2 linked regions of the Gimesia benthica genome follow. The protein of the gene in region 2 interacts with the protein of the main gene of each other region in a pairwise test. Links are inferred from orthologs where the notes say so. Each region holds a gene or a part of one and is shown on either strand. Other genes may lie near its edges.

Region 1 (15,382 bases), 2.2 Mb from region 2 along the record:
TTGCCAACACAATCAACGCAGCGACCACCCTCGGTACCAAGCTGATCCGTGGTTTCTCCTTCTACCCGCCTAAGGGTGAAGATCCCAAGCCTTACATGAACCAGGCCGTTGATCAGATCGGGGAAATCGTCGATCTGTGTGCCAAGGAAGGTCTCGTGTACGGCCTCGAAATCGAGCCTAACCTGATCGGGGAAACCGGACCGCTGCTGGCCGAACTGGCCCGCAAAGTCAAACGCCCCAACATGGTCACCATTTATGATGGCGGAAACATCGCCGCTCAGAACAAAGACGCGATGCAGTGTCTGAGCGAGTTCCACGACATGAGCAAATCCATGGGTTGGCTGCACATCAAAGATTACGCCGTCGATCCCGATCTGGAATGGACGGGTGTGGTTGACGAAGAACGTCTGAAAAACTTCGTTCCCGCCAACGTGGGTGATGCCGGTCATGAGTTCATCCTGCGGGAACTCCGCGACATGCTCCCCAAGATGGACAAGAAGATGAAAAAACTGGGCGTGCCCGGCGTCTTCCTGGAAGTCGAGCCGCACCTCAAAGGGGGCGGACAGTTCGGCGGATTCAGTGGTCCCGATGGAATCGGCGTCGCAGTGCGGGCGCTTTGCTCCGTTCTCGATTATGTCGGCATCGATTATGAACTCCGCGGTTTCAAAGACATTCAGGAACTGCGTGGCTTCTAATCAGAGTCGCACTTAAAAGATTGAAGTGGGGCGGATTTCAGAGAAAACTGTTGATCTCCGCCCCCTTCTGTTACAATTCAGAGACAGTCGTTCAAGAGTAATTATCAATGGCCTTTGATCCACAACGTTTACAGGACATCATTGCCTGCCCCAAAACCAAAGCCAGGCTGGTCTGCGACGGTGACTTTCTGGTCTCCGTCGATCCGGCGACGCGACTCAAGTATCCCATTCGCGACGGAATCCCGGTGATGCTCGTGGACGAGGCAGAGGAAGTGTCCCCGGAAGAATGGGCGGCCATCATGCAGCGACATGAACGAAATCCGGAAACAGGAGAAGCGGTCTTCTGATTTTCCGTTAACACGGTTTAAGGAGATCTGATGAAACCCACGTCGAAGCTTTTCCGATCCGATACGTTCTGCTTCCGGTGCTACACACTGGCTCTCCTGGTCCTCGTCGGTCTGGCCAACTCCGCATCTGCCGCCGAGCCTGCTGCCACAAAACAGAAGCCCGACACGCAGGACGACCGCTATTCTTATCGTCTCGACGAACACGATCCCAACGGCATTGGCAAATTCTACCTGGGACGTGAAATCGCCCGCGTGATGGGTTACCAGGGCGCCCCCTGGCTGGAACGCACCACCCGCGAACGGGAAGAACGCCTGTCGTTGCTCCCCAAAGCACTCAAACTGCAACCCGGTATGGACATTGCCGACATCGGCGCAGGCAGCGGCGTAATCTCGGTGATCCTCGCCGAACACGTCACTCCGGGAGGAAAAATCTACGCCGTCGATGTGCAGCAGGAGATGCTCGACCTGCTCAAGAAAAAACTGGACAAAATGGGCGTCGATAACGTGGTGCCTGTCCTGGGAACACAGAAATCACCCGGTCTCAAACCGGAGTCCATCGACCTGGCGATCATGGTTGACGTCTACCACGAGTTCGAGTTTCCCTATGAGATGATGCGGGAGATCTCCAAGGCACTTAAACCCAAGGGCCGCGTCGTACTGGTCGAATACCGTAAGGAAGATCCGACCGTCCCCATCAAGCTGGTTCACAAGATGTCCGAAGCCCAGGCGAAAAAAGAGGTCTCCCGCCCCGAACTGAATCTCAAGTGGAAAGAGACCATCGGCATCCTCCCCCGCCAGCATATCCTCGTCTTTGAAAAGACGGCTGACGAATAAATGTCGAGTTGTAGGGGTGGATACATGTGTCCGCCCGCCTGGCGATGTACGATTCAGAATCACTCTTCCACTGGATCCAGAATAACACCCCCTGAACCGGATGGGCCCGAATGTAATTCGGGCCGAGCGCAGCGAGCAGGAGGTCGCAGGAAATCGAGCGAGCTTCATTAGACTTACCAACCAATTTTCAGGTAGGGGCAACCCTGCGTGGTTGCCCGCAGTATTGAGTTCATTCTCATTTCAAATCAACAAAAAAACCTGCTCACAACACAAGCTGTGAGCAGGCAACATTCATTCAAGCCATCAGCGTAATTTAATACTCGCCGATCACTTCGCCTCCTGAGATCGTACTCAGCCCTGTATAAACACCAAAGTCGATGCTGGAACCAATGAGCCGCACGGAACCGTCACCCAGCAGGAACTGGGCAAAACCGATGTGCGGTGCCGAGACATCCCGGTCATCACTCTGCGGTGAATTGGGCACATGCCCCGACTGGAAGAGTACCATGTGACCATGGTCGTCCGTCGGATCAGAGATATCACGCACGGCACCAGCCCAGGTCGTTTCGTACTCGAAATGGTTCCCGTGCGACGCCCCATTACGGAAGGCACCGTTCTGGCGTTCTCCCACGCAGAGCGTATTCGACATGCCATCAATGATGTCACGAGCGCGGGTGGAACTGTTGCGGCTGAACATCCCCGCTCGTTTCTCCTGGGTCGCATCCAGGTCCGGCGGACCGAAACTGGCGACATAGCAGCCCATCGCGTAACGTTCCGCGGAGCTTCCCATCTCCACGAAATTATTCTCGGAAACGGGATCTGAGGGACAGAGCAGGCCCGGGATCTGTTTTTCCCGCGCCGTCAGGTTGGCGGCGTCGAAGATCGGCAGGTTGAAGTTAAACTCATTATATAAGTTGGCCTGATCGAGCATCGGCAGGATCATCGCAACCCAGCCGAATCCCAGTTGATTTCCCGAAGCGCCGGGCCGGTAAATGTAGCCGGGAGGATAACAGCCATGCGTATCATGGTAGTTATGCAGCCCCAGGCCCAGCTGCTTCAGGTTATTTTTACAGGACGTTCTGCGCGCTGCTTCCCGCGCCTGCTGAACGGCAGGCAGGAGCAGGGCGATCAGAATCGCAATAATGGCAATGACCACCAGGAGTTCAATCAGTGTGAACCCTCTGGGGCGATGCGTTTGGACTTTCATCGTTTTACTTTCTGAAAGAATGTGCGCAGCGGTACCGACAGTTTCTGCGCGGACCGGCAGTGCAAGAAAGACATTCTGGAACAAGGTGCGCAAACCGAACCTGTCAAAGCGTGGGAAAGTGGTTTTCCCTCACGATAGGCGCAGCACTCGCACGTTCCCTGAGGCAGATCGACAATGATCGCGTCAGGGGAATTACGAGAATGAAGCAGAAAGCAAACGTTGTGGCGGGGGGACGGGGGGCGTGTCGCGGAGGCGTTGATAGCAGGCTTCCGCTGAGTTGAGATTCGCAAAACAGTCTGCGCGCAAAGGTACGCGGCCACGCTCGGGAGGCGCGACGCACATCCAGGATGAAACCAGTTCCGAAATCAGCCGCTCCCAGGGAATCGCCGAGAATCGCAGACCATCGGGGAGACTGCCTGTTTCCTGGACACTGGTCTCCGAAGTTGCAGGGGCGACAGCGACCTCAGTGGCTGCTGGCTCTGAGGAGGATGCAGGCAGTTGGACTGTGAATTCCCACCAGAGCAACCTGATATGCATATGCTTGTGAGGGGACTGGACCACCTTGGTGGCAGGCTCTTCCTGATCGATATGAGAGTGTCCATGCCCGTGTGCATGGTCGTGCCCATGGCTGTGACCTGCATGCGAATGGCTGTGAGAGTGACCATGCCCGTGGCTGTGGGGATGCCCGTGGCTGTGGGAATGGCCATGCCCATGCGAATGACTGTGTCCCGCAGAGTGGGAGTGCTGGTGCGCACTCTCTCCGCCGGAGTGGGTATGCTCAATCTGTACCTGGAGTGACTGGAGCAGAACTCCCAGCACTCCCAGGACACCGATGATCCAGGAAAAGTAACGCAGACCTTGTTTCATTACAGTTTGACGATAATTCTCAGCTCCCCCAAAATCAATCACCGCTCCAATTCTGATGAGAGTTCTTCACAAAATGGCAGTAGACGGTCTCTTCAGGTGAGGTTTTATATGTTCAGGTAGGGTTTGTTGAGCGAGGGACTTTTCTCATATCAATGACCGTCAAAAAGCAGATTTTCCAGCTGAAAACAGGGGTTTCATAACGGATTGACCCATTTTTCGCTTAATAGTATACTTCGCCCCGACTTGCTCCCCTCTCTTCAGGAATTCAGCGGTTTGCTGTGTGAATTTCAGGGGGGAGGCAACCTGGAAGCGGGGAAGATCGGATCCTGTTTAGGGAAACCGGACTTCCACAAAAAAGTGATCAACAGTCTGACCTGAATTGGAAGCGCAATTCATTCAGGGCCAGATAAGGGCTAGCGTGAAGTAATGGTGTTTGACAGTGTAATCACATCAACTGTGATGCTTATCGGCGTCTCCGTAGCGACTCTGGTCGGTGCGCTGCTGATCATCCGGCTGGCCCCCACTCTCGGATTGGTGCAGAAGCCCACCAATCGCTGTTCCCACATTCAACCGACGCCCCGCGGCGGCGGTCTCTCCTTTGTTGTGATCAGCCTGCTGGCGACCACGGTCTGCCTCTGGAATGAAGTCAGCTCCGGATCGCTGTTGACCGTACTGCTCTGCGGCGGTGCGCTGATTGCGGCGATCGGGTTCTGTGACGACCTGTATCAGCTTTCGATTAAAAAACGCCTCGGAGCGCAGATTCTGATTATCGCGGCTTCCGTTTATACACTCCTGCCGGCTCCCGTGATTGAACTCTGGGGAATCCGGCTGCAGTCTGATGTCATCTGCTGGGGGATCACGGCCCTGGCTCTGGTCTGGTGGCTGAACCTGTTTAATTTCATGGACGGCATCGACGGACTGGCGGGGATGGAAGCCACTTGCATTCTGACCACCGCCGGCGGCCTGATGTATTATCAACAGGGAGCTGCATCGTCGCTGGTTCTGCTTCCCATGCTGATCCTGACTGCCAGCCTGGCGGGCTTCATCCTGGTCAACTGGGCTCCCGCGAAAATCTTTATGGGCGATGTCGGCAGTACCTTTCTGGGGTATACGCTGGGAATGCTGGCGGCAACCACCGTGTATTCCGGTGCGTTGAACCTCTGGGTCTGGCTCATTCTGCCTGGCGTCTTCTGGGTGGATGCCACGTTTACATTACTGCGGCGCATGCTGCGGGGAGATCGCTGGTACCAGGCACATCAGAGCCATACCTATCAACGCGTTTCCCGCTACCTGGTTGAACCGGAAGGGAAAAACCTGACCCGCAAAGCCGCACATCGCAGAGTTACTCTCGTCGCTCTGGCTCTGAATGTCTGCTGGCTCTTACCGCTGGCGACAATGGCCCTGTTCTGGCCTGCCTGGGGCCTGCCTCTGGTGATGATCGCCTGGACGCCGCTGGTGGCACTCGCCGCATGCTATGGTGCAGGTAAGCCTGGAAATATTCCGTTGCCTGCCGAAGGGAATGTCTCCCCCTCAACGCTGCGGAAAGAGCTGCCTCTCAAGATCTGAATCGAGGTGCTGGCTGTGATCGCAACATCACGGGAGAGCTGTTCCATCTGCAAGGAACAGAAGAGGCGGAGCCGCGACTGTCTGATCACGTCGCTGAAGGGGCCTCAAAAGAGAAAAAAGGGTGAGTAACGGGGTTCGAACCCGCGACCTCCGGAATCACAATCCGGCGCTCTAACCAACTGAGCTATACCCACCATATGTGTCTTGTTCAGACTGATTTTAATCGGTTTTCAGGCTGCTGAAAAGTCTTCAGGGACCCGAATCGGTTCAGAGCCTACGTTATCGAAGCACCTTTCGGGATGCAAGTATTCCAAGCCCCTGATTCAAGAATATTTCCTCGATACGTGCATCTCCTGCACACAATCTGTAGAATTGATACTTCAATATTCCCCGATGAATTCACTTGATCTCATAGACTTACAAAACAGGGAAAAAGCGCATGAAAACCATTCCACTCTCCTGTCTGCTGCTGGTCACAAGTCTCCTCTGTCTCGCCCCCTCCCAAGGGCACGCGCAGGACTCGACCAATTACCCCACACTGGGCGAAGTCATTCGCATTGATCCACGTCTCGATCAACTGATAGACAAGGATGCGAAGATCGAGGTTCTCTCCTCCGGCTTCGATTGGTCCGAAGGTCCTGTCTGGGTTGGAGATGCGAAAGACGGTTATCTGCTCTTTTCCGATATTCCCCGCAACTCGGTCATGAAATGGAAAGAGGGAACTGGTGCGTCTCTGTTCATGAAACCCTCGGGATACACCGGAGTCGCTCCCTACGGAGGCGAGCCTGGCTGCAATGGTCTGATCCTGGATCCTCAGGGACGGCTGGTCTCCTGTGAGCATGGCGACCGGCGGATTTCCGTCCTCACCAAAGATGGGGGCAAGCGGACGATGGTCGACAACTACATGGGCAAACGTCTCAACAGCCCCAACGATGGTACATTCAAATCCAACGGGGATTTCTACTTCACCGATCCCCCGTACGGTCTGCCCGATCGTTATAACGATCCCCGTCGCGAACTCGACTTCTGTGGCGTCTACCGTCTGGCGACTGACGGAACCCTGACTCTGCTTACGAAAGAAATGACCCGCCCCAACGGCATCGCCTTCTCACCGGATGAAAAAACACTGTACGTCGCTCAGTCCGATCCTGAAGCCGCACTCTGGAAAGCATTCCCCGTCAATAAGGATGGGACACTGGGGCAGAGCAAGGTCTTCTGTGATGTCACCGAAAATGTCGGCAAGCTCCCCGGACTTCCCGATGGTCTGAAGACCGACCTCAAAGGGAACGTCTTCGCCACCGGACCAGGGGGCTGTTATATCTTCAGTCCCGAAGGAGATTTGCTGGGACGCATCAGCACCGGCGAACGGACCGCCAACTGTGCCTGGGGGAATGACGGTTCAGTCCTCTACCTCACCGCAGATACTTACCTGGTTCGCATTCAGACCAGGACCAGGGGACACGTCGGACCACAGAAGGCCAAATAAGACGGTCGTCCCATCAGACGGTCTTAGATCTAAATCACCTCCCTCCCGGTGTTCCCCTCAGCGGGACGCCGGGGGAGCGGGAGGTACAACTGGTGTCTGGCTCTGACTGTTCTTAAACACAAACAGCACTCTGACCGGGGGTTTATCCCCGCCTGCGGATCGCTGGCTCGTTGTCAGTTTCTGATCAGCAGCGTATGGCAGCAGCCCCTGGTTCGGCTTGGAGGCAACCAGGGGCGCCTCGGGTGAAGCAGACCTGGCCTGGCTCAATGTCGGGAGTGGCGTCGCTCGTTTGTACTCTCTTGCGCGTCGCGTGAGCTGTTCGGCAGGCACCTGCATCCGATAGCGGGTCTGGTAACCTGTGTTATCGTTCGAACGCGCCAGACCATCGTTAGCAGAAGCATCGTCGCTGGCTTTGATATCCTGCTTTTGATTGCCGCCCACTTCGAAGGGGGTGTCAGCTTTGACTTCGGTGTTCTCTGCCAGCAGACGTGGCAGGTCTTTGACGCTTTCCGTCAGTGAAGATTCATCGATGGCCGGCTGCAGGGACAGGCCCAGCAACTGACTCTGATTCAGATCTTTCTGCAGATCATTCAGCGCCGAGGCCACCTGGGTATCGGAGGCTTCCACGAAGACCGCGAACAGTTCATCCTCTTGAGCCGATTCCGTCTTCTTTTCACCGGCGCCGTTACCGTTCTGGGAATTCAGGCGGTTCAGCTGACGTTCCACTTCGGACTGTTTTTTCTGATTGACCGGAATGTTATTCTTGCTCAACAGCAGTTCCATGGTGCCCAGTGCCTGTTTCACATCGACCACTCGCACTTCAATCACTGCAACCTTGCCATTGATATCCTGGAAGTAAGGCAAGACGTCGCCAATACGAATCGCATCCATGGGGATATGTGAGGGCAGACCTGTCATCGGAGGAATTACCGGAAACGTGAGACGATTCCGGGCTTGGACTTCCGCCATGCGTTGCATGGCTTTCTGCTCTGCAAACGTGTTTTTAATCGCAAAGTCTGCCGTCTCTTTACGGGCCAGACCAGCCCTGCCCACCCCTGGTTGTCCTTTCACCAGCTCGCTTTTCGCAGCGGCAGGGGCTGACATCCGCAGGGAGACAGAAGGCGCATTCTCAGGGGGAGCTGCCGCCGCTTTCATTTTCAGGTCTGCGACCGGTTTACCCTGGTAACTGAAACTGTCATGATACGCGTCCATCTGCTCACCTTCCCGCAGCGCGCCCTCTGATTCGGGAGCGGGTTCGGCATGACTCATTAGTGTTGGCTGTTGATCGGAAGAGGTCATCTGCCAGTTGGTACCTGCGTTCGGCTCTGGAATATTCAGCAGTAAAATAAATAAGACCAAGGCTGCCAGAGAAGAACAGGTACTGATAGCGACCGCAATCCGGTAACGCAGCATCGAAGGACCCGACGGGGCCGGAGCCGTCGCGGGTGTTGCTGGAGTGGAATTCAACAGGGTTTCCTGTTCGATCCGTTTACGGATCGAGGGCGCCAGTTCGGGGGGCGCAGATTCCGTCGCTGTCTCCTGGATCAGCCGGGAGATCTCACCGAACTCGTGCAGTTCCTGTCGCGCTGCCGCTGACTCTTCCAGCAGCGACTCCAACTCCCGGCTTTCCTCGTCAGAGGACTCCCGGTCGAAGTAGGCGGACAGGTTTTCGTTAGATGATGGACTACTCATTTTGATTCACTTATAGATGACTCGTGGTCAGACTCGGAAACACGGGCCAGGGGTGCCTCCTGGAACAACGCGTTCAGTTTCTGTTTCAGTTCATTCCTTCCTCTAAAAATGCGGCTGCGGACCGTTCCCAGTGGAACATCCGTGAGCTCTGCGATTTCTCCGTATGACAAACCTTCCAGCTCCCGCAGAATCAGCGGGGTCCGGTATTCTTCCTGTAATTCATTCAACGCCTGGTGGACGATCTGTTTGCGCTCGGTGCGTTCTGCCACGTCGGGAGGGTGTTGGTCGGGGTGAGGATCTTCCAGCCATTGACCTGACTGGTTTTCCTGCGGATCAATGGGGGTGGCGGATCGTTTCTGTTTTCGTTTCTGGGTAATCGCTGCATTAAAAGCGATGCGGAACAGCCAGGAGTAAAAGGCGGCTGTTCCCCGGAATGTGTTCAACTTGAAAAATGCCTGGGTAAAGCCTTCCTGGGCTGCGTCGCGCGCATCGTCGCTGGAGCCCAGAATCCGCACCAGTGTTCGATACAGACGGTCCTGATATTTTAGAACCAGCTGATCAAACGCCTCAGTACGACCTGCCAAACACTCTTGAATCAGGTATTGATCATTGTTGGTCACAGTAATAGAGAGACGAAACCAGGCTCAAAGAAGTTCCCACGGTTCACAGAAAACCGCAGTTTTGCACAAATTCGATCAACGCTGAGATGGTATCTTCTTACTTTTCAGCAGCTTACGTCAATATCAATTCGTGAGATCGACGTAATTCAAACCTGCGAATCAGTCGTCAGCTCACGATTATCGATCAATCGTGTGGAACCGGACCAGGCGGCGATCAACGCGACCATCCGGCTTTGCGCGGTTGAGAGCTCTTCCAGGGTATCTGGATCAGCAATCGTCGCGTAATCGAGTTTGATCAGCGGCGTTTTCGACAGCAGCTCCCGCATTTCTGTTTTGATGCGCTCAAGATCCGTCTCACCCGAGGCGATTCGCTCCTCGGCCAGTGCCAGCGCTCGAGAAAGGGACAAGCCCGATGCCCTTTCTTCCGCTGAGAGATAAGCATTGCGGCTGCTCAGTGCCAGACCATCGGCGTCCCGGATAATAGGGCACGTGACAATTTCCACCGGAAGATTCAGATCGAGACACATCCGCCGCACGATGGCCTGCTGCTGATAATCTTTCGCCCCGAAATATGCTTTGTCGGGCAGACAGCTGAGCAGGAGTTTGGTGACTACGGTCGTGACGCCGCGGAAGTGATGCGGACGGGTCGCGCCCTCCAGTGTCTCCGTCAGTGTTTCCACATCCACATGCGTTGAGAAGTGGGCCGGATACATCATGTCTTTGGTTGGCGTCCAGACCAGGTCCGCCCCCGCAGCCTGGCATTTCTCCAGGTCTGCAGCCAGCGTTCGCGGGTACTTGTCGAAATCTTCATTGGGACCGAACTGTGTCGGATTCACGAAGATCGAAACCACGACGAAATCGCACTCTTTTCGTGCGGCTTCCACGAGGCTGGCATGTCCCTGATGCAGGGCACCCATGGTCGGCACAAAACCGATGACGGCACCTCCCTGGCGGGCAGCACGTACTCGCTGTCGCAGTTCCGGGATTTCAGCAACCGTATCCATGCGCGCTTACTCCGATCTATGGTTAAGATCTCGTCCTGTCAGGCGACTAGGATTTTTTCGGAGATGGCTTCCGGTTTCCACCACCCCGTTTTCCGGATGAACGACGCGAAGAGCGTTTCGGACGTCGGCGGCTCTGATCGTCAGCTGCTTCCGGATCCGATTTCTTGCTGTCTCCCTCTTTGGCTTTGTCCTGGGTGGAGGACTTGCCGCTCACCAGCTTGGGGTTCAGCAGATAAGAGATGGCTTCTTCCCAACTTGGTACGTTGGGATATTTGTTTTCGATCTCTTTCTTGCGGGGACGCGGTGCTTCGGAGCTGTCTGTTTCATCGTCAGAGTCAGACTCAGACTCTGCAGCAGCAGGCTTTTTGCGACGACGAGAGCGGCGCGAGCGTTTTGGCTTCTGTTCGGACTCCTCTTCGTCCTCTTCATCAGAGGCTTCATCGTCGACTTCCAGTTCCTCAGCTTCGTCTTCCGTCTCTTCCTCATCCTCAGCGGTTTCAGAAGTTTCTTCTTTCTTACGCGAACGTGAACGTCTCCGGCGTCGACGACGACGGGGCTTCTTCGGTTCTTCCGCTTCTTCTTCCTCGGAGTCTTCTTCTGCTACAACCGTCTCTTCTTCTTCGGCGACGGCTTCGTCCTCCAGATCCTCTTCGTCTTCTTCCTCAACTTCGAAGGAAACTTCTTCCGAAATCAGACCGAAGCCGAAGGAATCGTCGTCGTCCAGACGTTCGTCTGTTCGAGCGGTGGCAGGGGGATTTTCTGCGGTTTTCTTTTTGCGACTACGCGAACGACGGGAGCGGGCCGGTTTCTCCTGGACTACTTCCTCAGCTTCAGCAACCGCTTCCTCATCCTCTTCGTCTTCTTCTTCATCGGCTTCAGCGAAGACATCGTCCTCGTCCTCGTCGTCTTCGTCATCCTCCTCATCATCATCAGAGGCGGCGGGGCTCTTCGCTGACTTGGAATCGTCTTCGTCCCAGTCCCAGCCGTCCAGAGCATCCCAGTAGGTGTCTTCTTCGTCGTCATCGTCAACGGAAGACTCGGCTGCGACTTGAGCGGCGGGTTCGAAATCTTCTTCGATTTCGTCTTCCTCGTCCTCTTCGTCATCATCGAAGGACGCGATCACTTCATCTTCGTCGTCGTCCTCTTCTTCATCGTCGGCTTCTTCCTCGTCATCTTCATCAGAGACGAGTACTTCAGGCTCATCGTCGTCGTCATCTTCGAAGATGGCGGAACCGAATCCACTATCATCGTCGTCATCTTCATCCGTCTCATCCTGAACACGGGAGACGGCAGCAGCCGACGGCTCTGCAGGGGCCGGGGTTTCCGGTTCCTCAGAGGTAGCCTCAACGTCTGCCTCGTCGTCTTCGGGCAGATCATCTTCATCAAAATCGACGGGCTCGGGTTTGACCTGCTGGTCAAAATCAATTCCAAACAGGTCACCTGCGAGGGACTCCCAGGAGTCTCCTTCGCCCGACGGATTCTTGCCAAAAGGCTCTTTGCTTTTATTCATACAGCGCAAAATACACGTTCTTTATTGCTTTTACAAGATTTGCGCCATGTGCGAATCAGTGATATCAGCAGAATTCAGACTTATTTTGAGTACTCGATGTGGCGAATCACAGCCTGCAATTTGCGGGCTTTTTCCAACATCGCGTGATAGCGGGGAACTTTGGAATATCCCACCTGACGCGCCAGCAGGTCTGCTTCTGCACTCAGAACGACTGTACATGGAATCGATTTCACCTTCAGGGTGTCGGCAATTTCCCGATCTTTGTCGAAATCGAGGTGTACAGGCTCGAATGCCTGATTCAGGTAGCGGGCCATTCGTGGATCGGAGAGGGTATCTTTCTCCAGTTTCCGGCAGTAAGTACACCAGCTGGCATCAAATACGATGAATACCGGTTTGTTACTTTTCATCGCGGCCTGGTGAGCCGTTTCCAGGTCCTGGTGCCACTTGATCTCCTCCGCGACTGATTCCGCGTTTGAGGCTTTTGAATCGGATTTCAAGAGCTCGATACAGATGCCAACCACGACGACAAGTGAAAAGCCAACAACGGCCCACTGGAGCTTCTGGGGAAGTCGTTTCATTTCGTAGACTCCTTCATAAGTAAGGTAACCTGATTCGGTATCTATACTTATGTGACTGATAACTGATAGACCCGTTTTATGTGAGCAACTTACAAAATCGTTATAAATCGTTCACTGTGCTTTATCGGTATCAGATGAGGAACTTCTATGAATGATTCGATCGGAATTACCGGTTTGTTGGGCACATGGCCCGTAAAGTCTACCTAACCGGAACAGAATTGGGCTCTGCCACGAAAAAAAGCCAATCCTGAAGCGGGTTCGGCACGATTACCGACCGCCTCAGGCTTGGCTGAATGGACTGTTGTTCCGCCGATTACTCAGAACCAGCTGCCTTCTCGGGAGGCTTGGAATCCGTAGACTTTTTCTCAGCTTCCGGCTGCTTGGGGGAGGCTTTTTCCGCAGCAGGCTTAGGTTTTGCCTCTGTTTTGGCGGGCGCCGGTTTACTCTCGCTGTCGGATTTCGCTGGAGCAGGTTTCGCGGACGGAGCCGGTTTCGGCGCTGCAGGCTCCCCACCTGGCTGAGCGGGAGCCTTCATGCCGGGAAGGTTCAGGCCCGGAATTCCCAGAGCGGGATTACCCGCTCCCGGTTTAGCGGCACCCTCTTCGGGTTTGTCAGCCGGCTCGACCAGGGCTTTCCGCGACATCCGCAGCTTCTCGAAGCTGTTGGCGGAAATCACGTAGTACCAGTCCGCGAACCGCTGATTCAGCTCCTGCACGCGTTCCTGGCCCTTGATGACCTTCTCGTCGTACTCCTTCAGCTGTTTCTCGTAGGTTTTGAGAGCCGACTCATACTTCTTCATCGCGGCTGCATATTCTGCTTCCGGATCCGGCTTCTTCTCGTCGGTTTTCTCATCCTTCTTGTCAGCTGCTTTCGCATCGGCTGGTTTATCGCTGTCCGCTTTTTCTTTCGTCTCTGCCGGCTTTTCCGGTTTGGTCGGCTTCTGTGGTGGATCGCCGATAAAGGACGGATCGAAGGTCACCGTCACGAACAGGTAACGGCTGGTCTTCATGGCATCATTGTCATCGGTTTTGCCCGGCTTCTCTACCGACTCTTCAGTTTTGTCGGCAGGTTTCTTCTCTTTGGAATCCGCTTTTTCAGCATCTTTCGCCGGGGCTTTCTCACTCTTCTCTTTACTGCCGTTACCGACTTCGATATCCAGCGTGCTGCCGGTAAAGATTTCACCAAAGTAGAGCGAGTAGACCACACCCTGGTTGGTGACTACGATCACTTCCCCTTCGTTGGATACCAGCTGCTGACCGCCCGAAGCTGTCTGGGCCACGATGAAACCTTTGCTTTGCAGATCGACAAAGTCGAGTGCATTTTTCAGCTGCAGCTGTCCCGATTTCTTGAGCTCCGCAGCGATGGCGGCCGGCTTGGGACGGATTCCCTGAATCTTGAGGTCGACCAGCGTGTTGATCATCTGGTTGACATCGGCGGTATTCAGTTTCTCGGTTTCGGTATTCAGGCCTTCCAGTTCCCAGGGAGAGCTGGAGTTTTTGCGTTTCAGCGTCGAAAGTTCCTCGTCCACCAGGCGCCGATTGGTTTCATCGATCGAGTATTTATTCACGATGATTTCCACCAGTCGATCCCGGTCGACCTTCAGCAGATCCGGTTCGATCCAGTCCGAGAAATCAGAGGAGAGATCCACGTTGAGCTTAGTCCGGTAGACCGAATCTTCGTCGACTTTCCGCACATAATATTCATTGGGTTGTTCCGGTACCTGCTTACCGATAATAAAGTCGACCAGCGGCGCACCACCCTCTTTGGACAGTGTCAGACGCTGACCGCGGCCCTGCAGGTTGGTGTTCGATTCGTCCAGTGGATCGATGACGCCAAAACGTTCATGGTCGCTTTTCCGCCGGCTTTCCAGGGCACCGCGAACTACTCCTACCAGGGAAGTGGCGGTTTCCGCCAGTTCGTCTTCGGCGTCAGCCGGGTAGTCATGGTGCGACGGAATCCGCCAGGCACCGTTTTTATAGTCCACGTTGAAGACTTTCAGCGTGGCGGAATCTTCATCGTAGCTCACCACCCGCAGCGCTCGCGCCTGGGTCGGATCCGTGAAGTCCGGATAGAATTCTTCGCCTACCTTTTCATAACCCGTCAGCTCGACCGGTTGCGAGGCGCGATCGGTTACGAACGCCGCAATTAAGGCAACCACGGCGATTCCCACAAAGGTCAATGTTCTCGTCGTTTCATTCATGGCAAACGTTTTACTTAAAACAAGTGGTTTAAGATGGATTGAAACTGGCCGCGGGGGCTGCGTTTATTTCAGTCTCCGGTCCGGAGCAATATTCTGGTTCTCGTGCTTTAAACGGAAGAACAGGAAACAGATTCCCAACAGGATCGCCGGGAAGGGGGGTACCAGAATCGCATACCAGCGAATCCGGTTTTCGATTTCCCGAATCTGTCGCTCGGTCTGAGCTTTGATCTTTTCGACCTGTTGCTGTTTTTCCCGTTCGATCTTGGCTTCATCGACTTCCAGCCGACGACTTTCGTTTTCTTCAGCCATTCGTAAACGGATCTGTTTTTCCCGGCTGTCCATGGAAGGATCTTTTTCGATCTTTTCCCGTTGTTCTTTGAGACGGTCACGGGCTTCCTCCAGCTTGGCTTCAGCGACCTCGTTGGCCTTTTCCCGCTCCGCATTCCGCTCTTTGATGAAGACCGAAGTTTCGCGTTCGACCAGTGTCAGCGTGCGATGCTTCTGACGCCGTTTGCGGAGTGAGATATAGGAATCGTCACCGGCCAGCTGGTCGACACAGTTCAACAGGAAGGTCACGTTGTCGATCTTCAGACCAAAGGCCTGACGCTCACGGATGTTGAACAGCTCATCCGAGATCAGGTCGGCATCGGCGACGAAAATCACATTCAGATCTTTCACTTTTGATTTCGGCGTTGAAGTGATATGAGCCGCTAGGACGTGGGCGTGTTCGTCGATCACGCGGATCGGATCCTGCACGATGCGGACCGAATTGAAGA
Region 2 (15,377 bases):
CCGTTGTTTCAGATCGAGAATCAACGCCGCCGTCGCCTGATCGGTCTCTCCGGTCAGCTGTTTGATCTTACTCGGCAGATTAAGATGATGATCCCAGCCCCGGTGATACAGTTGAATGAACCGCACACCCCGTTCGGCGAGCCGCCGGGCCAGTAGACAGTTCGCGGCGTACGTGCCCGGTTGTTTCGCCTGTTCTCCATACAGCGCAAAGGTCTCGGCTGATTCCTGCGACAGATCGGCCAGTTCTGGAACCGAGGTCTGCATCCGAAACGCAAGTTCGTACTGGGAGATGCGAGTCGCGATTTCGGGATCGCCTTTTTCCTCGAGCGCAATCCGATTCAGCGTCCCCAGTTCATCCAGCATCTCGCGTCGCAGCTCGGAGTCGATCCCCGGCGGATTCGAGAGAAACAGCACCGGATCACTGGAACGTCGGAACTTCACCCCCTGATGTTTCGTGGGCAGAAATCCGCTTCCCCATAGACGATCATACAGAGGCTGTCCGCCCGCTCCGGAAGTGAGTGCCACAAACGTCGGCAAATCCCGGTTCTCGCTCCCCAGTCCATAAGATATCCAGGAACCCATACTGGGGCGTCCCGCCTGAATACTGCCGGTCTGCAGAAACGTGATCGCGGGGTCGTGGTTGATGGCTTCGGTGAACAGCGATTTGACCACGCAGATCTCGTCGGCAATTTTCGCGGTGTGAGGCAGCAGTTCACTCATCCAGGTACCAGCTTCTCCCTGCTGGGCGAACTTGAACATCGAGGCTGCAATCGGAAAGCTCTTCTGGCCGGAAGTCATCCCCGTCAGCCGCTGGCCCTGGCGGATCGAATCTGGGAGTTCTGTCTTGTGAAATTTCTTCAGTCCCGGTTTATAGTCCAACAGATCGAGCTGCGAAGGTGCCCCCGACTGACTCAGGTAGATCACCCGTTTCGCCCGTGCGGGGAAGTGCAGACCGCTGCTGACAGCCGGCTTCGATTCAGCCGCCTGCAAAATGTCTGTCTGTGATTCCGTAAGCAACGTCGCGAGCGCTGCCAGCCCCACACCGGCGGTGTTCTGGCGCAGAAATGACCGGCGATTGACCTGCATTGTCAGTTGATCTGTCATGTTCTGCATCGGTTATTCCCTGTTAATGGTCTCATCCAGGTTTAATATCAGACTGGCAATCACCGTGTAAGCCGCGTGCTCCGCAGGGTCGTACTGAATCGCCGACCGCGACTCACCCACGTCGAGGAACTTCCGCGCCGCTTCAGGCTGGGCTGCGAATCGGCTGTGATAATGCTCCCAGCCTTTAAGGAAGATAGCCAGCTCGCGTTCGCTCGGCTCACGCGCCAGCACGACCCGCATCGCGAAACGAATCCGTTCCGCCGGCGCCTGGACTTTCTGTTTGAGCATCCGCTCGGCCAGCTTGCGGGACGCTTCGACATACGTCACATCGTTGAGCAGCGCCAGGGCCTGTAGAGGCGTATTGGTCCGCGAACGTTTGACGATGCAGGTCTCGCGAGACGGGGCATCGAAGGTCGCCATCGTCGGGGGAGGCACGGTGCGTTTCCAGTAGGTATACATACTCCGGCGATACAGATCGGCTCCGGTTCCCGGCTCATAGATCTGACTGGCGATCTCCTTCCAGACTCCTTGAGGTTGATAGGGTTTGACCGAAGGACCGCCGATCTCGGGACGGAGCAGACCGGAGACAGACAAGGCCTGATCGCGAATCATCTCCGCAGGCAATCGCAATCGGGCCGCCCGCGCCAGCAGTCGGTTCTCGGGATCCGCTTTCAACAGGGCAGGCAAGACATGCGATGACTGCCGATAAGTCGCGGATGTGACAATCAGTTTCTGCAGTCGTTTTACATCCCAGCCGGTGCGAATGAACTCGGTCGCCAGCCAGTCGAGCAGTTCGGGATGTGTTGGCCAGGAACCCTGGGAACCGAAGTCTTCGGTTGTCTTGACCAGGCCATTCCCGAAATACATCTGCCAGTAGCGGTTCACGATCACCCGGGCCGTCAACGGATTCGCCGGATCGACGAGCCAGCGGGCCAGCCCCAATCGATTGCGGGGCAGGTCGGCGGACAACGTTCCCAGGCTGGCCGGAATGTCGGCAGAGACCTGCTCGCCCGGTTTGTCGTATTCACCTCGCATGAGCACGAAAGTGGGCTGCTTTTCGTCCTGCTCCCGCATCACCATGCTGGTTGGCAGACGACGTTCCAGGGCAAACTGTTTTTCTTTCAGAGACCGCAAATTAAAGAAAGCGAGACGGTATTCCGTCGGCGCCCGATATGTCATGAAATAGCGTGTCACTTTCAGCTGCTGGGCTGCACTTCGTTTGTTAACAGGAATCTTCAGGATTTCGGGGACCGACTCTCGCACCAGGTCGAGGGTCACCCAGTCTGAAGTCAGCTGCGTTCGGTAGATTCGGAAATCGTCAACCAGCCCGCGAAAGTAATCGCGATCGTGATAGGCCCCAAACACAAACGGCGCAGGAAACGCAAACCCGCCGGTCAGATAGTCGAGTTTGACTTCCAGTTCGTGTGGCTCTCCATTGACATACAGCTGGAAGTCGCGTGCCTGTGAATTCCCCGCATAGGTGAGAACCACATGCGACCAACGGTTCAGTTCGAGCTTGTCGCGGGCTGCCAATAATACCGCATCGTCGAGCCAACGCGGCCCCATGTTGATCTGCAGTCGTCCGGCTTCCAGAAAGATCCGAAAACCGCTCTCATCCTGCTTCGGTGTCAGTGATGCCAGAATCGTCCCGTCTGGCTGCGCAGGGTTGACCTGAAAGACGACCGAGAACGGATCTTTGTCACTCAAAATCGGCTTCGCGTCCCCTTTCAAATGGACAGGCTTTTGACCATCCAGTTTGACACCCTGTGGCTCTCTCAACTCTTTAACTTCATGCTGTTCGGAGCCATTGAGTTTCAGCGCCTGTCCTTCTGCAGTCGGCTCGAATTGGGCCTGACTGGTCGATCCATCCCGATCGTATCTCTCCACATCACTTGAAGCGTTGGTCCGGTTTGCATAGTAATCCATCTGTTGTTTACCGATGACCTGCAGCTTCAGCTCGCCGTTAAAGTCAATCCGGTAGGCCAGGTGCTGCTGCGGATATTTGAGCTCCAGGTCGGCTGAAGGCTGCTTCGCTTCCCATTGTTTCTGCAGACTCTTCAACTCTGGCTCTGCGGACTTGAGCTTCCGTTCCAGTTCGCTGATCTGCTGATTCAATGCTTCCAGTTTCTGCTGTTGGGCAGCAGTCGGTGCTTTCACGAAGGGGGCCGCATTACCATATTTGATTACACGACCCCGTTCGGGAATGTTATTGAAAAAGGCGATCAACTGGTAAAACTCTTTCTGCGAAACTGGATCGTACTTGTGCTCGTGACAGCGGGCGCATCCCACCGTCAGTCCCAGCCAGACCGTCCCCGTGGTCTCGACCCGATCGACCGCGTATTCCAGCAGGTATTCATCAAAGATGATTCCCCCCTCGGAATTGGCTCGATGATTGCGATTGAAACCGGTGGCAACCAGTTGATCCAGCGTAGGGTTCGGCAGCAGATCCCCGGCCAGCTGTTCGATGGTAAACTGATCAAAAGACTTATTGCTGTTGAATGCATTGATCACCCATTCGCGCCAGCGCCACATATGCCGTTCCCCGTCGGTCTGATAACCGCTGGTATCAGCAAAGCGGGCCGCATCGAGCCACTCCAGCGCCATCCGCTCGCCATAATGGGGTGAGGCCAGCAGACGATCTACCCGGCGTTCGTAAGCTTCAGGAGACTCATCCTGAAAAAACGCGTCCTGCTCAGCCAGGGCAGGGGGGAGACCGGTCAGATCCAGGCTCAGTCGGCGGAGCAGCGTTGATCGATCGGCTGCAGGAGAGGGTTTCAACCCCTCTGCTTCCAGCCGTGCCAACACGAATGCATCGATGGGATTACGCACCCAGGCCTGCTGCCTGACCTGGGGAATCTCGGGACGTCGGGGCGGAATAAAGGCCCAGTGTTTCTGCCAGCGGGCACCCGCATCGATCCAGCGTTTGATGGTATCGATCTGGTCTGCAGTGATCTGCTTCTCGGACGACGGTGGAGGCATTACCAGTTCCAGGTCAGTCGTCAGCAGCCGTTTGAATAATTCACTCTCAGCCGCGTTTCCGGGAAGCACCACTCCCGGGTCAGCCGTAGTGCCCAGGAGACCGCTCTCCTGATCGAGCCGCAGTTCGGCCTGGCGTTGAGAGGCATCGGGGCCGTGACACTGAAAGCAGAGATCGGAAAGGATCGGCCGCACATCGCGGTTAAACTCGATCTCGCCTCCGCGTACAGAGGACGAGCCCGTCAGAAATAATCCGAGCAGGCCCGCAGCGCAAACCAGTCCCGGCAATCGCAGTCTTATCACAGCAGTCCCCACTTTGGTTAGAACAGGAGGCGAACCACAGTCTCAGCGACATATTAAGATTCGTTTATTCTAACAGGTGACCGCAGCCGGAACCATAGTCTCAACAAAAGTCTGGGGACACAGATCTCCCGGACCAGACTCATAAATGACAATCTCGCTATTCTTTCTCCTGCTCGTCCATGTGGTCCTGATAAATTTTCAGGCACTTTTTCAGGGCCTTTTTCGCTTCCAGACTCTGCAGATCAAAGACGTAAATCGAATAGTTGGCCATTTTGAATGGTTCCAACTTCCGGAATTCAGCACAAGGATCGTCCCCATGCGCATATAGTCCCTGTAGATGATTCGCCGAGATAATCATGTATTTCAACTGGTCTGGATCAACAGTATGATGGTCGCGGATGTGAACTGCTTTAATCCCGTACAGATCTGGTCGGGCGGTTCCGAAGTAGTAAATCAATGAGTTCTTCTGATCTTCGAGCGGCAACTCGTCCATAATCTTCTTCAGAGCAGGCAGGTCCTGACCCCAGTCGAGGTTTGAATCCAGCAGGTATTTGTGCCCCGCACGAGGTCCGCCAATTCCATCATTGAAGTAGGACAGATAGTCGGGTTGAACTGAAACGATGGACTGCACCTGAAAACCGATCAAGGCCACGGACAATGTGACCAGCAGTACCCGCTTTCCCTCAAACCAGCGCCACATCTGATCGATGCTGAACAGACACAACAGGGGATAGAGGAGCAGCAGGTAACGTTGTCCCAGATTCAAGCGGCTGGTCAAAGACATCCCCATAAAGACCACCACAGCCAGCACCCAGATCAGGGGCGCGTGGCTCGTTGGTGTGTCAACATCGGTCTGCTGTTCTTCCTCTTCGGGAAGTTCAGAAACAGGAGCGGAGGCAGGCCTCACCAGCCGTTTCAGATCGCCCCACAGAAAGGGGAGCAGGCACAGGCTGATCACCGTTAACAGCAGTTCCACGGGTGTACTTTTCCAGAGCCAGGCCAGGGGGAAGAAATACCACCAGCCACCCTTAGAGAGTTCACCCATCAGATAGGCATCATGGCCTGCCTCGTTATGCTGGAACTGAAACAACACCCCCGCAAAGGGAGCAGGCCGTTTAATATCATTGTGTGCGATTTCCATAATCTTCTGAGCCGTCGGGCCCCGACCGAGCATCTTGACCCAGGGAGAGTAATCGGGGGTTTCGGCATAAGGCACGTTTTTCAAAGGTCCCGTGAACGAGAACAAATGCAGCGCCCAGGTCAGCGGAACGAACATGAGCAGAAACACTCCAAAGACCAGTGTGACCCGTTTCGTCAGAGACCAGACTGCCGCTTTGGAAAATGAGGTCCATTTCTGCAAAGCGACCAGACCAACAACCAACAACGTACAAGGCAGCAGCAAAATCCCCGAGTACTTCGCGGAGATCGCCACAGAAACGGCCAGAGCAACCCAGAACAGATTCCAGCCGCCGGGTTGTTTCCAGTAATGGACCAGCGTCGCCAGTGCAATCAGCGCCATCAGTGTAAAACAGGAATCCGTCGTGGCCAGGGAAAAGTGAGCTTCCATCGTCGGGGAAAAGGTAATCAGCGCGCCTCCCAGCAGGGCCGCCAGATAACCCCGGCGTCGGTACAGCCAGCAGTACACCAGCAGCATCGTCGGTATTCCCACCAGAATTGAATTGAGTCGCCTGGCGCGTCGAATATACGTGGAATCTTTCTCATAGCTCCCCCAGGGATTCTCACGCAGGCTGCCCTCTTCATTCCAGACGACCGGCAGGTAGTCCATCATGATCGGCAGCGGTGCGACGCCTTCCCCACTGATCCGTGTATCCAGAAACCCTTGATGAACCGTCTTCAGAGCGGTGCTCAGATAGTAGGTTTCATCAAAGGTTGCACTTTTGGAATTGCGAAACGCAGCGGTCTGCTGCAGGATCAGCCCGGCCAGTAGAAAGGGAGATCCCCAGATCAGAAGGAGTCCCACCAGAGTATTTGTGGAGAGGGCCGGTTTTGAGCTCATAATCGATCGCACTTAGATGAGGAGAAAGAGAATCAGCCCGAATAATACTACCCTGGACACAAAAAGCATACACAAGTTTCAGGGTTTCCCGTTACGCTGTCTGATGACCTTCCCGCATACCCCGCGTAGACGGTCAATCCCGGTAACAGGCACGGTACCAGCGAAAGAGCTGCCTGAAAGGGGGCGTGAAACCTTCCGCGTTTTCATCCAGCATACGTTCGATGTCAGCCAGCTTGAAAAATTCAGCGCGTTCAATCTCAACCGGATCAAACGTGAAGGGGCCATCGGAAACGGTGCGAAACAGCACCGTATGCTCATAAGCGTTATGGGGTGTTCCGGGAAATTTCGCCAGTCGCTCCAGGGGTGTCGTGATGCCGATCTCCTCCTGCATCTCACGTCGAGCCGATTCGGCATAATCCTCGCCGGCACTCAGATGACCGGAAGCGGAGGAAGTGTAGGTCAGGGGATACTCGTCTTTGGTCGCGGCGCGATACTGCAGCAGCAGTTCTCCGCGGGAATTGAAGACAAAAATATTTGCGGCACGATGCAGGAGCTTGCGGGCGTGTACGACCGAGCGGGGCAGTTGTTCCAAGACCCGGTCGTCCGCATCAACAACATCAAACAGTTCTTCAGAGTGAGACATGGCTGCTTCGATTTCTCAGTAGAAATTCAACGTGCAGGAATCGATTCCACTGCACTGTCAGCCAGGGGAGAGGTCCGCCTTCAGGCGGAATCGTTAAACCGGGTTCTCGGAGAAATAGCTCTCTTCGAAACTTTCCTGACCTTCGCCATCATAGTAACTGATGACATAGTTGGCCATTCCGATGGTCAGAATATCGCCCGGGTAGAGGGGAGCTTCATGCACGGTTTCCGAGTTCACCATCGTACCGTTGGTCGATTCCAGGTCACGTACGCGAACGGAGTTGTTCAAGAAGGTCAATTCACACTGCTGGCGGCTCATCATCGGATCCAGCACACGCAGATCACAATTGTTACTTCTTCCCATTACAACGGGTAACTCATCAACACTGACCTCGATATCCGGTAAATCGGGATGATCACTGATAAGATGAATTTTCATGGAAGGAACCTTCTTACGCTCAGGCGAAACATAGTCCAAAGTCTTGGCTCAACAATGTTTGCCTTCAGGGGCGGGTGTGTAGGGGGCAGGTGTCTTTGGGGATTGTATTAGTTGTGCAGGCTCACCTTACATACGTGAGCTCTTATGCGTAATTCTACAACTTCCATTCTACGCATGCAATGGGAAACAGGAAAAAGATCATAAAATCTGAATTTCCCTCAGAATTCCACAAATCTGCGGTTCCCCTAATAGCGTGGAATCTGGGCTCTGCGCTCACTTTCTTCGAGGATGGGACCGTTTTCGCTGAAATCAACAACATCTGAATCTGCTGTGATGATAAAATTCGATTGGGCCATCTAGTTTCAACATCCAGAGCGCAGCATCCTCCCGCGAAAGGTTAACCGACAACAATGAGCAACTTTGTTGGTGCATTCATCCTGTTTCAGACTACCATCGAGGGAAAGCCTCACTGGCTGGTCCACTGGAACTACGAACGTCAGGAATTCATGCTCCCCGGAGAACGGAAGCGTCCCTATGAAACCTTTCAGCACTGCCTGATTTCCGAGCTGGAAAAATCTTTCGAACTGGCTCCCTTTGAAGACTTTATCATCGCCAGGGAACCACTGGCCCACCTGGCCTTCACCCTCAAAACGGATGCAGACAATACTTCCGAACACTATATCGTGGAACTGTTCGACTTCCAGGAACTGAATAGCTCGGCCCGCGAGCAACTGGAAAAAGACCTCCGCAACCGCTGGGTGAATGAACTCGAAATCGAGGCCAACTGTACCAGCGATGACTTCCCCATTTCGGAACTGCTGGGCACCCTCTACCACAAAGCCAACCTCGCCAACCGTCTCTCCTGAAGCCGTTATTCTCCCTAATCCACCAGCTGTCCGCTTCATATAAATCAGCTTCCCACCTGCAATCCCTGCAGGAATCACTTCTGTGCAATTGATTCTACTCAGGCATCAATGTAATATTTAAGTAAGGTTATCATTCTGATTCGATAACACTGGAGGGATCGTAGTGTTCTCGCACGAGGCGACGAAAAGCATCCTGTGTCTGTTTTATTAACTTACGAGCCGTGCACATTGCCCGGATCCCAAATGAGGGAGAGATTGATGAGAAGCCTCACGACCATGACCCTGCTGGCAAGCATGCTGGCACTGACCTGTTCCACTCTGATTGCCGGTCAGGATGATAAGAAATCCGTTCCCCCCGTACTCGATCGCACCATGAAGTCGCTGGACGGCAAAGATGTTGATCTGAGCAAGTACAAGGGCAAAGTTCTGCTGATCGTCAACACCGCCAGCAAATGCGGCGCGACTCCCCAGTACAAAGATCTGCAGTCACTGCACGAAAAATACAAAGACAAAGGACTGGTCGTCCTCGGTTTCCCCTGCAACCAGTTTGGTGCCCAGGAGCCCGGAACCTCAGTGCAGATTTCTGAATTCTGCACCAAGAACTACGGCGTCACCTTCGACATGTTCAACAAGATTGACGTCAACGGTAAAGACGCTGACCCTCTCTACAAGTATCTGACCTCGCAGAACACCAAGCCAAAATCCTCCGGTCCTATCAGCTGGAACTTTGAAAAGTTCGTGATCGGCCGTGACGGCGATATCGCTGCCCGCTTCCCGACTCGCACCAATCCGCAGTCCAAAGAAGTCGTCTCCACGATCGAAGCAGAACTGCAGCAGAAGTAACACACCGTAGTTCATACGGTCCCGGGGATACACTCCTTTCAGTGTATCCCTTTTTTTATGCCCCGTTCCTCGCGTGAAGTATCACCGATGCAAGCCACGGGCTGTATTTTTCTCATACACAAAAGACAGCGCCATGCACTATGATTTCTTTGCTCCCCCGCAGATTCATTTTGGCTGGGATCGTTTCCAGGAAGCAGGCACCCTGGCCGCATCCCTGGGCAGTCGGGCACTGATTATCTCCGGTTCGCGTTCCCTGGAAACTAACGGCGTGCTTGACGAATTGAAGTCGCTGCTCTCCCGCGCGGGCATCTCCAGCGAACACATCCGTACGATCTCACATGAACCGGAAGTAACCGACGTCGACCAGGTCACCAACATCCTCCAGCACCATACCCTGGGTGCAGGGGACTTTCTCATCGGCATCGGCGGTGGTTCCGGCATCGACCTTGCCAAAGCGTGTGCCGCGATGATCACCAACCGGGAAAGCGAAACCGTGCTCGATTACCTCGAAGGGGTCGGGCAGGGGCTGCAACTCAAAGCAAAACCGCTCCCTTTAATGGCAATTCCCACTACGGCAGGCACAGGCAGCGAAGCCACCAAGAACGCAGTCATCTCCAGCTACGCCCCCGCTTTCAAGAAGAGCCTGCGTTCTCCCGAAATGATTCCCGACATTATCCTCTGTGATCCGAAGCTGGCCTGTTCGGTGCCCCCCGAAATCACCGCCCGCACCGGCATGGATGCCATCACCCAGTTACTGGAAAGCTACATTTCCTGCCGTGCGCAGCCCATCCCCCAGGCACTCAGTCTGCAGGGTCTGAAGCTGGCCATCCCCGCCTTGCCTCAAGCTGTCGCAGATGGCAACTCCCGCACGGGTCGCGAGAGCATGGCTCACGCCGCCCTGCTGTCCGGCATCGCACTCGCGAACTCCGGACTGGGCATGGCACACGGCGTCGCCCCCGCCCTGGGAACCCATTGTCGCATTCCGCACGGCCTGGCCTGTGCCGTCATGCTGCCCTCGACGCTCAAAGCCAACCGCAGTGTCTGTGAAACGCAATACGCGGACATCGCCCGCCACCTCGATCCCGGACTCTCCCTCTCAGATGCGGACGCCGCCGATTCCCTGATTCAGCAGATCGAAGCCTTAAATGCCAGTATCGATATTCCCGCGACTCTATCAGAACTGGGCGTCACACGCGAACAGATTCCCGCACTCGTCGCTGATTCCCGGGGCAACAGCATGCGGGGCAATCCGCGCGAAATCTCCGACGATGAACTGACCGGTATCCTGCAGGATCTTTTGTAAGATTACTGAGGCTTCTTGAAAAATCCGCTCTCCAAATTGGGCAGTGCGCGCTCATTTCAATCTGCCTGCTGATAGGTTAAACTGGGCCTGTTAACTAATACTTTACTAGCAAGTCTGCCTCTGGAGATACCGCGCCATGCATCTGTCCTGTTTGAAGCTGCTCACAGCTGGACTCTTCCTCTTCACCGCTCTGTTTTCAAGCCAGGCTGCTCCGCCTGCTTACCACGCCGTCAAAGCCGAACAGGTGAAACCCCGTCAGGGCCTCGGCAATGTGCTTCAGAAACTGCAGCAGGGAAAAGAAGTCAACGTCGCCTATCTCGGTGGCTCCATCACCGCAGCCAATGGCTGGCGCGTCAAAACGACCAGGTGGCTCAAGGAAGCATTCCCCAAAGCGAAGATTCACGAGATCCACGCCGCCATCGGGGGAACGGGCAGTGACCTGGGTGTCTTTCGACTCCAGCGCGATGTCCTCGATCACAAACCCGATCTGGTTTTCGTCGAATTCGCCGTCAATGACGGGGGACGTCAACCCGAGGCCATCTGGGACTCGATGGATGGCATCGTGCGACAGATCTGGCAGGCAAATCCGCAGACCGATATCTGCTTCGTCTATACCTTCCGCGTGAACTACGAAAAGGAACTCCGCGAGGGAGAATGCCCGCGGGCCGCTTCCGCCATGGAACTCCTGGCCGACCATTACGGCATCCCGTCCATCAATGTCGCCCTCAAAATTGCCGAACTGGAACAGCAGGGAAAACTCAAGTACCAGTCCGATAAACCGCTGGCAGACGGCATCATCCAGTTCTCCAAAGATGGTGTTCACCCACTGGACCAGGGACACGAAATCTACACCGAAGTCATTGCCGACGCCATCCAGAAAATGGAAACAGACTCTCAACCAGTCGACCATGCCGACAAGCTGAAACAGCCTTTCGTCAAAAGCCACTGGACCAATGCCAAGATGATTCCCCTCGAACCATCCGTGCTTACCGGCAACTGGAAGAAGCTGCCCGCTGACAATATCCTGCAGAAACGCTTCGGCAATCGCATGGGACAGATCTGGGAAGCCGACGAACCCGGCAGTCGTATTACCTTCCGCTTCCGCGGAACCCAGGCAGCCCTCTACGACCTGCTCGGCCCAGACGGGGGACAGGTGCTGATCACCGTTGACGGCAAGCCGAGCCAGAAACCGGTGGCCCGCTTTGACAGCTACTGTACCTACCATCGAATTTCGACGCTTCGACTGGCACAGAATCTGGATCCGAACCAGGTTCATACCGTGACCGTTGAAATTCATCCCGAACAGCCAGACCGTACGCCGGTCGCATTTCGCCTCAAAAACCCGGATGAAGAATTAAAATCTCCCAAATACCAGGGAACCCACATTCGCGTTGGTCAGATTATGCTCCGTGGCGAACTCGTTCCCTGAACCCGTTCCCATGGATCTTTGTGAAGGATTGATACCATGATTATCGCAGCCGGCTTAAGTCCGGCCTGGCAGCAGATTCTGGAAGTAAGCTCCCTGGAAACAGGTGAGGTCAACCGCTGTCAGTCTGCGCAATGGACCTCTTCCGGGAAGGTCATCAACGTCGGCATCGCGGTGCGGCACCTGGGAACTCCCTGCGAGACGATCTACCCGGCGGGAGGCTTCGCGCGGGAGCTGATCTCGAACGAACTCGAACAGCTGGGCGTCTCATCCTGCGTCATCCCGCAACAGACGCCGACCCGGGTCTGCACGACGATCCTGGATCGTTCCACCGGTAAGACCACCGAACTGGTTGAAAACGCACAGCCGATCACCGCAGAGGAACTGGCGGCTTTCAAAACGGAATACCTGAAGCACCTCAAGTCTGCCCAGGTAGTCGTGCTCACCGGCTCGCTTCCCGCAGGGACCCCCTCCAGCTTTTACAGCGATCTGATCGCCGAGACACATTGTCCCGTGATTCTCGACGCTCGCGGGCCGGAACTGGAAGCAGCCCTCGAAGAAAAACCGTTCCTGGTGAAACCCAATCACGAAGAACTGGAACGCACCCTGATGACCAAACTCGCTGATACCGAGACGCTCATCAAGGGTATGCAGGAGATCAACGAACGAGGCGCCACCTGGGTCGTGATTTCGCAGGGGAAAGACACTCTCTGGGCCACCTCGCGGGAACACGTCTATCGCTTCACCCCCGCCCGGGCGGAAGTTGTGAATCCGATTGCCTGTGGCGACAGCCTGGCTGCGGGCATCGCGGTGGCCCTGCATCGTGGTAAACCGGTCCCTGCTGCCATCCGCCGGGGAATGGCAGCTGCCGCCGACAACCTGACGCAGCTCCTGCCCGCCCGCCTGTCGGAAAAGCGGATGCAGACCTTTTACGATCAGATCGAAGTGGAGCAGATCACTTGAGTGACTCGACGGAAACAGACCAGGATTGTCTGCTGGAAGCCTGCTCCATCGGCCGCCAGACCACTGCAGGGGAGTGGCTCGTCCGAGACTTGTCACTCCAGGTCCATCCCGGCGATCGGATCGCGATTGTCGGTCCCACCGGTTCAGGGAAGTCACTGTTCCTCCGATCCCTGGCCATGCTGGATGAGATCCAGGCGGGAGACATTCTGTTTCAGAATGCCCCCGTCGCCGACAAAGACCTGCCCGCCTACCGCAGCCAGGTCGTCTATCTGCAGCAGCGGCCCGTGCTCATCGAAGGGACCGTGGAAAGCAATCTGAAATTCGCACTGCAGTTTCATATCAACCAGGATAAATCCAACAATGTCGACGCGGTTCTGGAACTGCTCAGCTCCTTTGAACGACCCAACGGGTTCCTCAAGCGGAAATCCAGTGCCCTCTCAGGGGGAGAAGGGCAGATCGTCGCTCTGCTGCGGGCCCTGATTCTCGCCCCGCAAATCCTGTTAATGGACGAACCGACGTCCGGCCTCGATCCACAAACCACGCGGCAGTTTGAGCAGATCATTCAACAGTGGCTTGAGACCTCTAACCAGCGTCCGGCCTTCGTCTGGATCACCCACGATCACGCGCAGGCAGAACGTGTCGCCACGCAGCTCATGTCCTTTCCAGCCGGCACCCTGGAACCAGTTCCGACAACTGCCTGAACCAGGGCAATCGGGTTTATCAAGGAACAGTGAAATCTGTCCATTACGAATTGGAAACCAGCCCTGATTTAATTATGCTGGAGACAGTAAGTATTTCTCTCACATTTAAAGGAGACAAGCGATGTCACTTGAGATCATACACCACGCGACCGAGAACTACGTGGAAATCAGCATGTCCGGCAAGCTGGTCAAAGAAGATTACCACGACTTCACTCCTACGATTGAAACACTGATCCAGCAGCACGGCCCCCTGCACATGCTGGTCGTGCTCCACGACTTTCATGGCTGGACCATGGAAGCCATCTGGGAAGACATCAAGTTCGACGTCAAGCACTTCAAAGACATCGGCAAACTGGCCATGGTCGGCGAGAAGAAATGGGAAGAGGGCATGGCCATGTTCTGTAAACCCTTCACCTCCGCCAAGGTCAAATATTTCGACCTGCACGAACTGGACGCCGCCCGCACCTGGATTTCGGAAACGGAATAATTCACCGCTTCCTCCAGCATTCGGTGTCTAACCAGTCACCAGTTGAACCAGCATTTCAGTCGTCCATTCCTGCTTTGTAGGGAGGACGGCTGAAACCGCTTGTTCCTTCGCCGTCAGTGGTTCGCGGACATCGAGCTGCAATTGCAGCACATCCCGAGTCGCATCCGAGGGATCTTCTTCGTACGCCTGCCGGTCTTCGATCCGCTGCTCCAGCACATCCTGTTCAGCTTCAAAACAGAGCAGCACAAACCGGACTCCCCGAGCTGCCGCCAGTTCGCTGAACAGGGAACGCTGCCAGACCTGCAGCGTCGTCGCATCGACGATCACCGACCAGCCCGCGTCCAGAATCGTCTCGGCCAGTTCCACCAGCCGCTGATAGGTCAACTCGGTCACTTCGGAAGTATAGAGACGCTCGTCGGGAATCTCCTGCTCCGTCTGTAATCGCTTCCGCTCCACATCCGAACGCACGCGAATGGCAGACATGCCTTCCAGCAGCAAACCGGTCCCATACGATTTCCCACTTCCCGAAACGCCATGCGTCAGAATCAACAGAGGCTCATCCCGCGTCACATACTTGCGGGCCAGCTTCAGATAAGACCAGAACTCCTCACGGATCTCCCGGGTTTCAGCCGGCGAAAATTCATGCTGACTCAGTCGTAACGCCGCCACCTTGGCGCGAACCATCGCCCGATACGAGAGATAAAACCGCAGCAGAGGCACACCGGCGTAGTCACCCGTCAGTTCGAAGTAGCGATTCACAAACCGCATCGCAAAATCGGGGCGTCCCCGGTCTTCCAGGTCCATCACCACGAACGCCACCTCGCTCATCACGTCGGTCCACCGCAGGTCGGCGTTGAACTCGAGGCAGTCGAAAATCGTCACCCCGCCTTCATTGAGGATCATATTTCCCAGGTGCATATCGCCGTGACATTCCCGAATAAAGCCCTGCGTTTTCCGCTCCGCCAGCAAGCCTTTTGCGGATTCATGCCAGCGATCATTCTCGGCGCGAATCTGCTCCACCATTTCGCGGACCTCGTCATCGTCGCCAAACAGTTCGTCCACATGCCGAAAGTTTTCCTTAACGGGCGCCATGACCTTATCCGGCGTTCCGTAAGGCAAGTCACTATCCGCGACCGCAGCCCGACCGTGAAACTCAGCGACTTCTTCAGCCAGGCGATCGATGTGCCCGGCAGTTAACCGATCTTCACCAATCGCTTTACTCAGTAGATCATCCTGAGAAAACTGGACCATCTGCACCGCGTAATCGATGACTTCCCCCGCGCCATCCAGTTCCGGTGCTTCTTCAG

What was found.
Region 1: the proteins of F1728_RS01370 (region 2) and panC interact in binary tests that used the Escherichia coli proteins (3 or more experiments, as listed by UniProt). The link is inferred for Gimesia benthica from one-to-one orthologs.

What each region holds. Positions count from the first base shown.
Region 1 is NZ_CP043930.1:2,500,185-2,515,566, reverse strand. Bases 8,390-11,335 are described here. They hold panC (pantoate--beta-alanine ligase), read right to left. Parts: upstream 10,319-11,335; coding sequence 9,461-10,318; downstream 8,390-9,460. Other genes in these bases: F1728_RS09395 (hypothetical protein), read right to left, coding at 10,365-11,335; F1728_RS09405 (sigma-70 family RNA polymerase sigma factor), read right to left, coding at 8,691-9,278; F1728_RS09410 (anti-sigma factor), read right to left, coding at 8,390-8,694. Outside these bases: F1728_RS09450 (sugar phosphate isomerase/epimerase family protein), read left to right, coding at 1-695; F1728_RS09445 (Trm112 family protein), read left to right, coding at 803-1,042; F1728_RS09440 (class I SAM-dependent methyltransferase), read left to right, coding at 1,073-1,876; F1728_RS09435 (DUF1559 domain-containing protein), read right to left, coding at 2,190-3,083; F1728_RS31215 (hypothetical protein), read right to left, coding at 3,276-3,950; F1728_RS09425 (MraY family glycosyltransferase), read left to right, coding at 4,377-5,516; F1728_RS09415 (SMP-30/gluconolactonase/LRE family protein), read left to right, coding at 5,956-7,002; more of F1728_RS09410, read right to left, coding at 7,060-8,389; more of F1728_RS09395, read right to left, coding at 11,336-11,828; F1728_RS09390 (thioredoxin family protein), read right to left, coding at 11,909-12,406; F1728_RS09385 (DUF4340 domain-containing protein), read right to left, coding at 12,720-14,606; F1728_RS09380 (Gldg family protein), read right to left, coding at 14,670-15,382. UniProt on the Escherichia coli protein: Catalyzes the condensation of pantoate with beta-alanine in an ATP-dependent reaction via a pantoyl-adenylate intermediate.
Region 2 is NZ_CP043930.1:308,027-323,403, forward strand. The notes cover bases 5,289-8,229. They hold F1728_RS01370 (NUDIX hydrolase), read right to left. Parts: upstream 7,044-8,229; coding sequence 6,534-7,043; downstream 5,289-6,533. Other genes in these bases: F1728_RS01365 (ArnT family glycosyltransferase), read right to left, coding at 5,289-6,400; F1728_RS01375 (FHA domain-containing protein), read right to left, coding at 7,137-7,481; F1728_RS01380 (hypothetical protein), read left to right, coding at 7,892-8,229. Outside these bases: F1728_RS01355 (DUF1501 domain-containing protein), read right to left, coding at 1-1,113; F1728_RS01360 (DUF1553 domain-containing protein), read right to left, coding at 1,117-4,383; more of F1728_RS01365, read right to left, coding at 4,541-5,288; more of F1728_RS01380, read left to right, coding at 8,230-8,347; F1728_RS01385 (glutathione peroxidase), read left to right, coding at 8,606-9,190; F1728_RS01390 (iron-containing alcohol dehydrogenase), read left to right, coding at 9,324-10,493; F1728_RS01395 (SGNH/GDSL hydrolase family protein), read left to right, coding at 10,630-11,922; F1728_RS01400 (1-phosphofructokinase family hexose kinase), read left to right, coding at 11,959-12,882; F1728_RS01405 (ABC transporter ATP-binding protein), read left to right, coding at 12,879-13,583; F1728_RS01410 (SpoIIAA family protein), read left to right, coding at 13,705-14,070; F1728_RS01415 (bifunctional aminoglycoside phosphotransferase/ATP-binding protein), read right to left, coding at 14,098-15,377.